Regions from separate parts of the Pseudoalteromonas sp. SWYJZ12 genome, predicted to be linked through region 2. Evidence: predicted binding sites of a transcription regulator. Region 2 holds the regulator's gene; each other region holds the start of a gene.
The links. The regulator MetJ, encoded in region 2, represses methionine synthesis genes. The targets are predictions, from matches to a motif close to TAGACGTCTAGACGTCTA.
Positions count from the first base shown of each region.

Region 1: metA (homoserine O-succinyltransferase) is a predicted target of MetJ. The motif match lies at 1,510-1,527, and genes of this name have one in related genera.
Region 3: metK (methionine adenosyltransferase) is a predicted target of MetJ. The motif match lies at 1,878-1,895, and genes of this name have one in related genera.

Region 1 covers NZ_JADYXH010000021.1:46,973-50,265, forward strand. Annotated here, with positions in the region: gene ettA (energy-dependent translational throttle protein EttA) at 1-396, opposite strand, end outside; gene I6F42_RS17245 (porin family protein) at 730-1,377, shown strand; gene metA (homoserine O-succinyltransferase) at 1,593-2,540, shown strand; gene I6F42_RS17255 (homocysteine S-methyltransferase family protein) at 2,530-3,293, shown strand, end outside.
Region 2 covers NZ_JADYXH010000007.1:99,658-102,950, forward strand. Annotated here, with positions in the region: gene metB (cystathionine gamma-synthase) at 1-1,087, opposite strand, end outside; gene metJ (met regulon transcriptional regulator MetJ) at 1,377-1,697, shown strand; gene I6F42_RS10740 (malic enzyme-like NAD(P)-binding protein) at 1,781-3,022, opposite strand.
Region 3 covers NZ_JADYXH010000011.1:50,991-54,283, reverse strand. Annotated here, with positions in the region: gene tkt (transketolase) at 1-1,693, opposite strand, end outside; gene metK (methionine adenosyltransferase) at 1,997-3,148, shown strand; gene I6F42_RS13045 (LTA synthase family protein) at 3,244-3,293, opposite strand, start outside.

The DNA of each region.
Region 1 (3,293 bases), on a different contig from region 2:
TTCAAGCTCGCCTTGCTCTTTTGCAAGTGCGTCAAAGTCAGCGTCTTCCATGGCGTATTCGTTATACACTTCGTCAAGACGTTTAAGTGCGTGTTTAACTTCGCCAACAGCTTCTTCAACAATTTCACGAACTGTTTTGCTTTCGTCTAAAACAGGCTCTTGCGGTAAATAACCAATTTTTGTACCAGGCTGAGGATGTGCATCACCTTCAAAATCTTGGTCAACACCGGCCATAATACGTAGTAACGTAGATTTACCAGAACCGTTTAAACCAAGCACACCAATTTTAGCGCCAGGAAAAAAGTGTAACGAAATATCTTTTAAGATAGTGCGCTTAGGTGGCACAACCTTAGATACTCGACTCATCGAGAATATAAATTTATCAGGTAAAACCATGGAGGAAAGCCTTCAAATAATAATAAAAATTTCAATGTTGTATTGTAGTGGCTGACAGGTGAAACAGTCAACGAATGCTGTATAGAACAATACGCTTACCTAAGCGGTACTTTGTTTTGATTGCTCGTTTAAAACACTACTATTACAGGATTTCTATTATGTAAAATTCTGTAATCTATTGTTTTATATTGTTCAAATACATTCCATTTTTAACAAAAGTGGTACAGTATATTTACAAGTTGTAAAGTATAAGCAAGTTATATAGGCAGGCCACACTTAGTTTGTTGTTAGACATCATATTATTAAATATTACAAAGATTTAAAGGAATGAACATGAAAATAGTTACAAAGTTAGGAGCGTTACTTTTAGGTTTATACTCATTTTCGAGCCAAGCAGACATACTCCACGTAAATGGTTATTACCAAGGAATAGGGATAGGGTCTACGCAAATTGATGTATACGAGAGTGATAGCATACAGTTTACAACGCTTTATGGCCGGTTTGGATATCAGTTTTCGCGATACTTTGCATTAGAAGGGCGTATAGGTTTTGGGTTAAATGATGAGTCAGCTCCTCTAAACGGAATTGTTTATACTCAGAACCCACAGGACGGTTCGCTTAGCTCAGAATTCATTAAGAGCGAAATCGATTCAAGCCTTGATTTGCAAACAAGTATATTTGTAAAAGCTAATTATCCAATTTCATCTCGAGCTGATGTGTTTTTATTTGGTGGCTATGGTAGAAATAAATTAAGTTACAATGAAGGCGACTTAAAAAACCTTGCAGAATCAATAACTGGTACAGATAAAAATTCTACGTTAATAACTGAGCAAAACTACGACGAAGGCGGCGTAACGTATGGAACTGGCGTTGACTTTAGGTTAACTCAACGCTGGCAATTAAGCGCTGAATACCAATATTTTGATACAGATGAAGGCGATATTTACGCACTTAATTTATCTGTGGTTTACCGTTTTTAACTGTATATGCGCTACTCGTTTTTAGTAGCGCTACTTCAAAATATTAAAGCAGGTTATTTTATAATAGAGGCGTTTTTCCTCATACATACCACCTCGGTAAATCCTAATTTAATAGAATGAATAAATTTCATTTAGACATCTATACATCTAGAGGTTGATATTTTTTACTTTCAGTTCATAATTAACTTTCGGTTTTTATGAGCAGGAGTAAAAATATGCCAATTACAGTAAAAGACGAGTTGCCGGCAATTGCACGTTTACGTCAAGAAAACGTATTTGTAATGCCAAAAACACGTGCAAAAACGCAAGAAATACGCCCAATGCGTTTGGCTATTTTAAACTTAATGCCTAATAAAGTAGAAACCGAAGTTCAGTTTATTCGCTTGCTTGCCAACTCGCCTTTGCAAGTAAACGTAGAACTACTGCGGCTCGACACTCACCGCAGTAGCAGCAATTCAGAAGAGCACCTTGATACCTTTTATCGTTATTTTTCTGAGGTTAAAGACAACAATTACGATGCATTAATAGTAACTGGCGCGCCACTTGCGCATTTAGAATACGACGATGTAGCGTATTGGGATGAGCTAAAGGTCATTATTGATTGGGCTGAGCAACACGTTACCTCTACGTTATTTTCGTGCTGGGCAGCACATGCAGCGTTATATCACCGTTACAATTTAAAGCGTGATTTAAAAGACGACAAACTGTGTGGTGTATTTACCCACCAATGTTACTTTGATCACGGCGCACTGACTCGCGGATTCGACGACACCTTTTTAGTACCGCACTCACGTTATGGCCACATTGATATAAATAAAATAAACGCCTGTGATGAGCTAGTTGTACTGGCAGGTTCTGAGCGAGTAGGGGCTTACTTACTTAAAAATAAATCAGGTAGCCAAGTGTTTATAACCGGCCACCCAGAGTACGACGCCGACTCGCTAAAAGCAGAATACGACCGCGATTGTAAAAAAAGCCCTAATGCACCAAAACCCGAAAATTACTTTCCGGATGACGATGCAACCAAACAACCTTCAAAAACGTGGCAAAGCCATGCTTTTTTACTTTTTTCGAACTGGTTAAATTACTACGTGTACCAAACCACACCGTATGATATTAATTTAGTTAGCCAAGACGTGAGGACTAACAACTATGCCGAATAACGCTCCTACAAATAATAAGCAAGCCGAAATAAGCGCCGCATTAAAAGAACGCATTTTAATTTTAGATGGCGCTATGGGCACCATGATCCAAGATCATAAGCTAGAAGAAGAAGACTATCGCGGAGAGCGTTTTAAAGACTGGCATGTATTAATTAAAGGCAATAACGATTTATTAAGCCTAACCAAGCCCGATTTAATCACTGATATTCATCGTGGTTTTTTATCAGCGGGCGCCGATATTATCGAAACCAACACGTTTAACTCGACCACTATTTCGATGGAAGATTACGACATGGCAAGCTTAAGTCGTGAAATAAACCTAGAGTCGGCTAAATTAGCACGCGCAATTTGCGATGAATTTACGGCTAAAACGCCAGAAAAACCACGCTATGTAGCCGGTGTTTTAGGGCCGACATCTAAAACGTGTTCAATTTCGCCAGACGTAAACGATCCGGGTTACCGAAATGTCACCTTTGATAAGCTGGTTACTGCGTATATTGAATCAACACTTGCATTAATGGAAGGCGGCGCCGATTTAATACTAATCGAAACTATATTCGACACCCTTAACGCAAAAGCCGCCTCGTTTGGCGTAGAAGAAGCCTTTGAACAAGCAGGTCGTAAATTACCAGTTATGATTTCGGGTACTATTACCGACGCCTCTGGCCGTACGCTTTCGGGGCAAACAACCGAAGCATTTTATAATTCTATTCGCCATATTAAGCCTATTTCAATTGGTCTAAACTGTGCGCT
Region 2 (3,293 bases):
AAATACGAATAAGCGTATCGCCCACACCCGCTTCTAAACGTGCTGTTGCCTCCATACCTGCGTGCGTCATAGTTGCAGGGTGACAAATTAAGCTCTCTACGCCACCTAGTGACTCAGCTAAACTAAACGTTTTAAGGCTAGTTAAAAATGCCGCAGCGTCATTTATATCGCCTTTAATATCAAAACTAACCATGCCACCAAAACCAAGTTGCTGTGCTTTAGCCAGCTCATGCTGAGGATGCGACTCAAGACCTGGGTAGTAAACTTGGCTTACATATTCAGAGCTTTCAAGGTACTTAGCTATTGCCAGTGCATTTTCTTGATGCTGCCTTAGGCGCACATTTAAAGTACGTAAACCACGAAGCGTTAAATAGCTATCAAAAGGCGCACCCGTAATACCAATGTTATTAGCCCACCAAGCAAGCTCATCGCCTAACTCTTGTGTTGCGGCAATAACAGCGCCGCCTACTACATCTGAGTGTCCGTTAATGTATTTAGTGGTTGAATGCACCACAATATCTACACCAAACTTAATAGGATTTTGTAAAGCAGGCGACAAAAACGTGTTATCTGCAGCCACCAATGCACCGCATTGCTTAGCCACATCGGTAACCGCTTTGATATCTGTTAAACGAAGTACTGGGTTACTTGGGGTTTCTATCCAAATAAGCTTAGGTTTAATTACTAAAATTTGTTGAAGGCTTTCTTCTTTTGTTAAATCTAATATTTCGAGCTTTAGTAGTCCGCGTTTTTGTAAAGATGTAAATAAACGATAGCTGCCACCATAACAATCATGCGGAATTACTAACGTATCGTCACTATTAAGTAGCTGAGTAGCTAAATGCACGGCAGCCATGCCTGTAGCTGTAATTATGCCACGAGCGCCACCTTCAAGCTTAGCAAGCGTCTCAGCTAAAATATCACGATTAGGATTACCGCTACGACCATAATCATACTCACGCTTAGTATCAAAGTCGGCAAACGAATAAGTAGTCGATAAATAAATTGGCGGTACCACCGCACCATGATGTTTATCAGCATCAACGCCGTTACGTACAGCAATGGTCGCTTTGTTTTTTTCGCTCATATTCGTCACCTGATTAATTTGGATGTTTAGACGTCTAAAAGAGTAAGTTATCCGTTTTGATAAGTCAAAGTATTTTAAAGCTCTAGATGGCTAAAAGTAGAAGGGGCCTCTGCGAATAACACATTTTAGCTCACAAAAGTGTGCTTATCTTTACACCTACAATAGGCTTATTAAGATAGATCGGTATCTATTATTTGACTATCTTTTTTAAATCGATAGAATTTCACGCATATTTACACGCTTTTTATACCGTGTGAGAAATTAATAATCTGAGGCAACGATACATCTTATGGCTAAATGGAATGGTGAGTATATTCACCCATACGCAGAACACGGTAAAAAATCAGAGCAAGTTAAAAAGATCACCGTTTCGATCCCGCTAAATGTATTAAAGGTATTAACTGACGAACGTACACGTCGTCAAATCAATAACCTTCGCCATGCTACAAATAGTGAATTGCTATGTGAGGCATTTTTGCATGCTTTTACTGGCCAACCTTTACCAAATGACGATGACTTACGTAAAGATAACGCCGAAAAAGTGCCAGAAGAAGTTAAAAAAATAATGCAAGAAATGGGTCTAGAAGTACCCGTTTTAAACGAAGAATAAATATTACAAAGACAAAAAAAACCTCAGTAATTACTGAGGTTTTTTTATGTCTAAATTTTATTGCATAGCTCTACTGTATAGATTTACTGCATATAGTTTTCAGGTAGCTCAATTTGTGCAACACCTGACTCAATAGCAGCAAGTGCAACAGCTCTTGCTATACGCGGCAGTAAACGTGGATCCATTGGTTTTGGAATAATATACTGCGCACCAAATTCTAGTTTATCTACACCAGCGGCTTTTAAAACTTCTGCAGGTACTGGCTCTTTGGCAATACTTCGAATAGCATCTACTGCAGCAATTTTCATTTCATCGTTAATAGCGCTTGCACGTACATCAAGCGCACCACGGAAAATAAACGGGAAACATAAAACATTATTAACTTGGTTAGGGTAATCAGAGCGCCCTGTTGCCATGATTAAATCGTTGCGTGCGCCGTGCGCAAGTGCAGGATCAATCTCAGGATCTGGATTTGAACATGCAAACACAACTGGTTTTGCAGCCATTAGCTTTAAATCTTCAGCCGCTAATAAGTTAGGGCCAGAAACACCCACAAATACATCTGCATCTGCAATTACATCTTGCAATGTACGCTTATCGGTATTATTAGCAAAAAGCTGTTTGTATTCATTTAAGTCATCGCGGCGGGTATGAATAACACCTTTGCGGTCAAGCATATAAATGTGTTCACGCAGTGCGCCACACTTAATTAACAGCTCCATACACGCAACAGCGGCAGCGCCTGCACCTAAACATACAATAATTGCATCTTCAATTGACTTACCTTGTACTTCTAGCGCATTTAACATACCAGCAGCCGTTACAATGGCAGTACCGTGTTGATCGTCATGAAAAACAGGAATACTACAACGCTCTATTAATGCTTTTTCTATTTCAAAACACTCTGGTGCTTTAATATCTTCAAGGTTAATACCACCGAATGTGTCGGCAATGTTGGCAACCGTATTAATAAAGTCTTCTGTTGTTTTGTGCTTAACTTCAATATCGATAGAATCAAGCCCTGCAAAACGTTTAAACAATAACGCTTTGCCTTCCATTACAGGCTTAGACGCTAAAGGACCTAAATTACCAAGGCCTAGAATTGCAGTACCATTAGTAATAACCGCAACCATGTTACCTTTACCAGTATATTTATAAGCATTTGCAGGATCTGCAGCTATTTCACGTACAGGTTCGGCAACACCTGGGCTATACGCAAGTGCAAGATCATGAGCCGTTTCAGCTGGTTTTGTAAGCTCAATGCTAATTTTACCTGGTACGGGATGTGAGTGGTAATGTAGTGCTTGTTCACGAAAGTCAGACATAACGCGATGGTATCCTGCAATTTAAGTTAAAGTGAGAGATGGAGTCTTGGGGTACGATACCCTTATTATTTTTAAATTCCAAGCAATATCAGGTCTATCCTGTTATATGCTATATCCTTTAATTTTAAGAGGTTTTTCAGTAACTTTGCAGGATTATATCAACATTTAATAAATAAAAATTCACCTAAAAAGTAAGTTTTAAGGTGCTTTTATGCCTATCAAAATCTTATAAAATGTATACTTAAAGTATCAGCATAAACTTAGAATAACA
Region 3 (3,293 bases), on a different contig from region 2:
GTGCTAGTTGCACTTCAGAGCCCGTCGCAATAAAGATAATCTCTGGGTTGCCGTCACAGCTAAGGATGTAACCACCCTTTTTAACGTCACTTAATTGCTGTGCGTCACGTGCTTGTTGCTCAAGACCTTGGCGAGTAAAGATAAGCGATGTAGGACCGTCTTTACGCTCAATAGCTTGTTGCCATGCAATTGCCGACTCAACTTGGTCACATGGACGCCAGTTATATAAGTTAGGCGTTAAACGCATGCTTGCAATTTGCTCTACTGGTTGGTGAGTTGGGCCATCTTCACCTAAACCAATTGAATCGTGCGTGTATACAAAAATGCTTGGTTGCTTCATTAATGCAGCCATACGTACGGCATTTTTTGCATATTCAACAAACATTAAGAACGTAGCACCGTAAGGAATAAAGCCTTTATGAAGCGCAATACCATTCATAATTGCTGACATACCAAACTCACGTACACCGTAGTAAATGTAGTTACCGCTTGCATCATCGCGTGTTAAACCTTTAGAGCCATCCCAAATTGTTAAGTTTGAGCCAGCTAAATCGGCTGAGCCACCCATAAATTCTGGTAATAACGGACCAAATGCGTTTAATGCATTTTGCGATGCTTTACGAGACGCTGGGTTTGCAGGGTTTGCTTGTAATTGCTCAATGTACGCTTGAGATTTTTCAGCCCAATCGCCAGGCAGTTCGTTATTAATACGACGCTTATATTCAGCTGCAAGCTCTGGGTATGCTTTTGCGTATGCTGCAAATTTTTCGTCCCAGCTTGATTCAAGCTGCTGACCTTTTTCTTTGCTATCCCATTGTGCGTAAATATCATCAGGAATTTCGAACGCATCGCCAGTCCAACCTAAAAATTCGCGAGATGCTTTAATTTCGTCATCACCTAGTGGAGCACCGTGACAATCATGGCTACCTGATTTATTAGGTGAGCCGTAACCAATAATTGTTTTACAACAAATTAGTGAAGGTTTATCGGTAACGCTTTTTGCTTCTGCTATTGCAGCACTTACAGCATCGCTGTCGTGGCCATCAACACCACTAATTACATGCCAACCGTATGCTTTAAAGCGAGCCGGTGTATCATCTGTAAACCAACCTTCTACTTCGCCATCGATTGAGATGCCGTTGTCATCCCAAAATGCAACAAGTTTACCCAGACCTAATGTGCCTGCAAGTGAACCTGCTTCATGAGAAATACCTTCCATAAGGCAGCCATCGCCCATAAATGCATAGGTAAAGTGATCAACAATATCGTGACCTTCACGGTTAAACTGTGCAGCAAGTGCTTTTTCGGCAATTGCCATACCTACGGCATTTGTGATCCCTTGACCTAATGGACCCGTAGTAGTTTCGATTCCTGGTGCATAGCCATATTCAGGGTGACCTGGTGTTTTAGAATGCATTTGACGGAAGTTTTTAATTTCGTCTAGTGGTAAATCATAACCACTTAGGTGCAATAGAGAATATATAAGCATTGAACCGTGGCCGTTCGATAATATAAATCGATCTCGGTCAGCCCACTCTGGATTTGTTGGGTTATGCTTTAGATAATCGCGCCATAATACTTCTGCGATATCAGCCATGCCCATAGGGGCTCCAGGGTGACCAGATTTGGCCTTTTGTACTGCGTCCATTGACAAGACGCGAATAGCATTTGCAAGTTCTTTGCGAGATGGCATGAATTCTCCTACCTTATATGTGTATTTGCGCGGGTATTTATGTAATCGTTTATGTAACCAAATATCTTGGATACTGCTATACATCCATTCTTACTTAATGTGGGGGCGGTGTGCAATTAAAAACCCCAGAAAAGGGAGCATTATGAATTTTTTTTGAGACCAGAACGACATTAGTAATTTTATTTAGACGTCTAGGCGTAAAAACACTATGCAATTAGTTTTGTTTTCGATAAAATACGCCCCTTAATTTTTTAGCGCTAATACCGACATTTGTGAAGCGCAATATTTGTGAGCAGAAATACAATGGCAAAACATTTATTTACTTCTGAATCAGTTTCTGAAGGTCATCCGGATAAAATCGCCGATCAAATCTCTGATGCGGTACTTGATGCAATCCTAGAGCAAGACTCTCAGGCTCGCGTAGCGTGTGAAACTTACGTGAAAACAGGTATGGTTATGGTTGGTGGTGAAATCACTACTAGCGCATGGGTTGATATCGAAGAAATTACACGTAAAACAATTCGTGACATTGGCTACACAAATTCAGACATGGGCTTTGATGCCGATTCATGTGCAATTTTAAACACTATTGGTAAACAGTCTCCAGACATTAACCAAGGTGTTGACCGTACTAGTCCTGAAGAACAAGGCGCTGGCGACCAAGGCTTAATGTTTGGTTACGCATGTAACGAAACAGAAGTACTAATGCCTGCTCCAATTACTTACTCACACCGTTTAGTACAGCGCCAAGCGCAAGTACGTAAAAGTGGCGAGCTTAACTGGTTACGTCCAGATGCAAAATCTCAAGTTACTTTTGCATACGAAAACGGCAAGCCAGTAGGTATTGATGCTGTTGTACTTTCTACTCAGCACAGCGAAGACATTTCGCAAAAAGATTTAGTAGAAGCTGTGATGGAAACAATCATCAAGCCGGTACTTCCTGCAGAACTTATTACAAGTGCAACTAAGTTTTTCATTAACCCAACAGGTCGCTTTGTTATTGGCGGACCAATGGGCGATTGTGGTTTAACTGGTCGTAAAATCATTGTAGATACATACGGTGGTATGGCTCGTCACGGTGGTGGTGCTTTCTCTGGTAAAGATCCATCAAAAGTTGACCGTTCAGCAGCATACGCTGCACGTTACGTTGCTAAAAACATTGTTGCTGCTGGTCTTGCTGACAAGTGTGAGCTACAAGTTTCTTACGCAATTGGTGTTGCAGAGCCTACTTCTATTAGCGTTGAAACGTTTGGTACAAGCAAGCTAGAAGAAAGCCGTTTAATCGAGCTTATTCGTGAACACTTTGACTTACGTCCTTACGGCTTAATTCAAATGCTTGATTTAGAGCGCCCTATCTACCTTCCTACAGCGGCTTACGGCCACTTTGGTCGTGACGAATTCCCTTGGGAACGTACAGATAAAGCTGAAGCACTTCGCGCAGCTGCCGGCCTTTGATTGGCTAAGTAAATACAAAAAAAGCGCCAATTGGCGCTTTTTTTATATGTAAACTAATTGAGTAAAAGCAGCTTTAAAAGCTACTTTTAAATCTATTAATCCATTCCTTTAGTAAGTAACTGCCACGCTGTAGCCATATACTTAT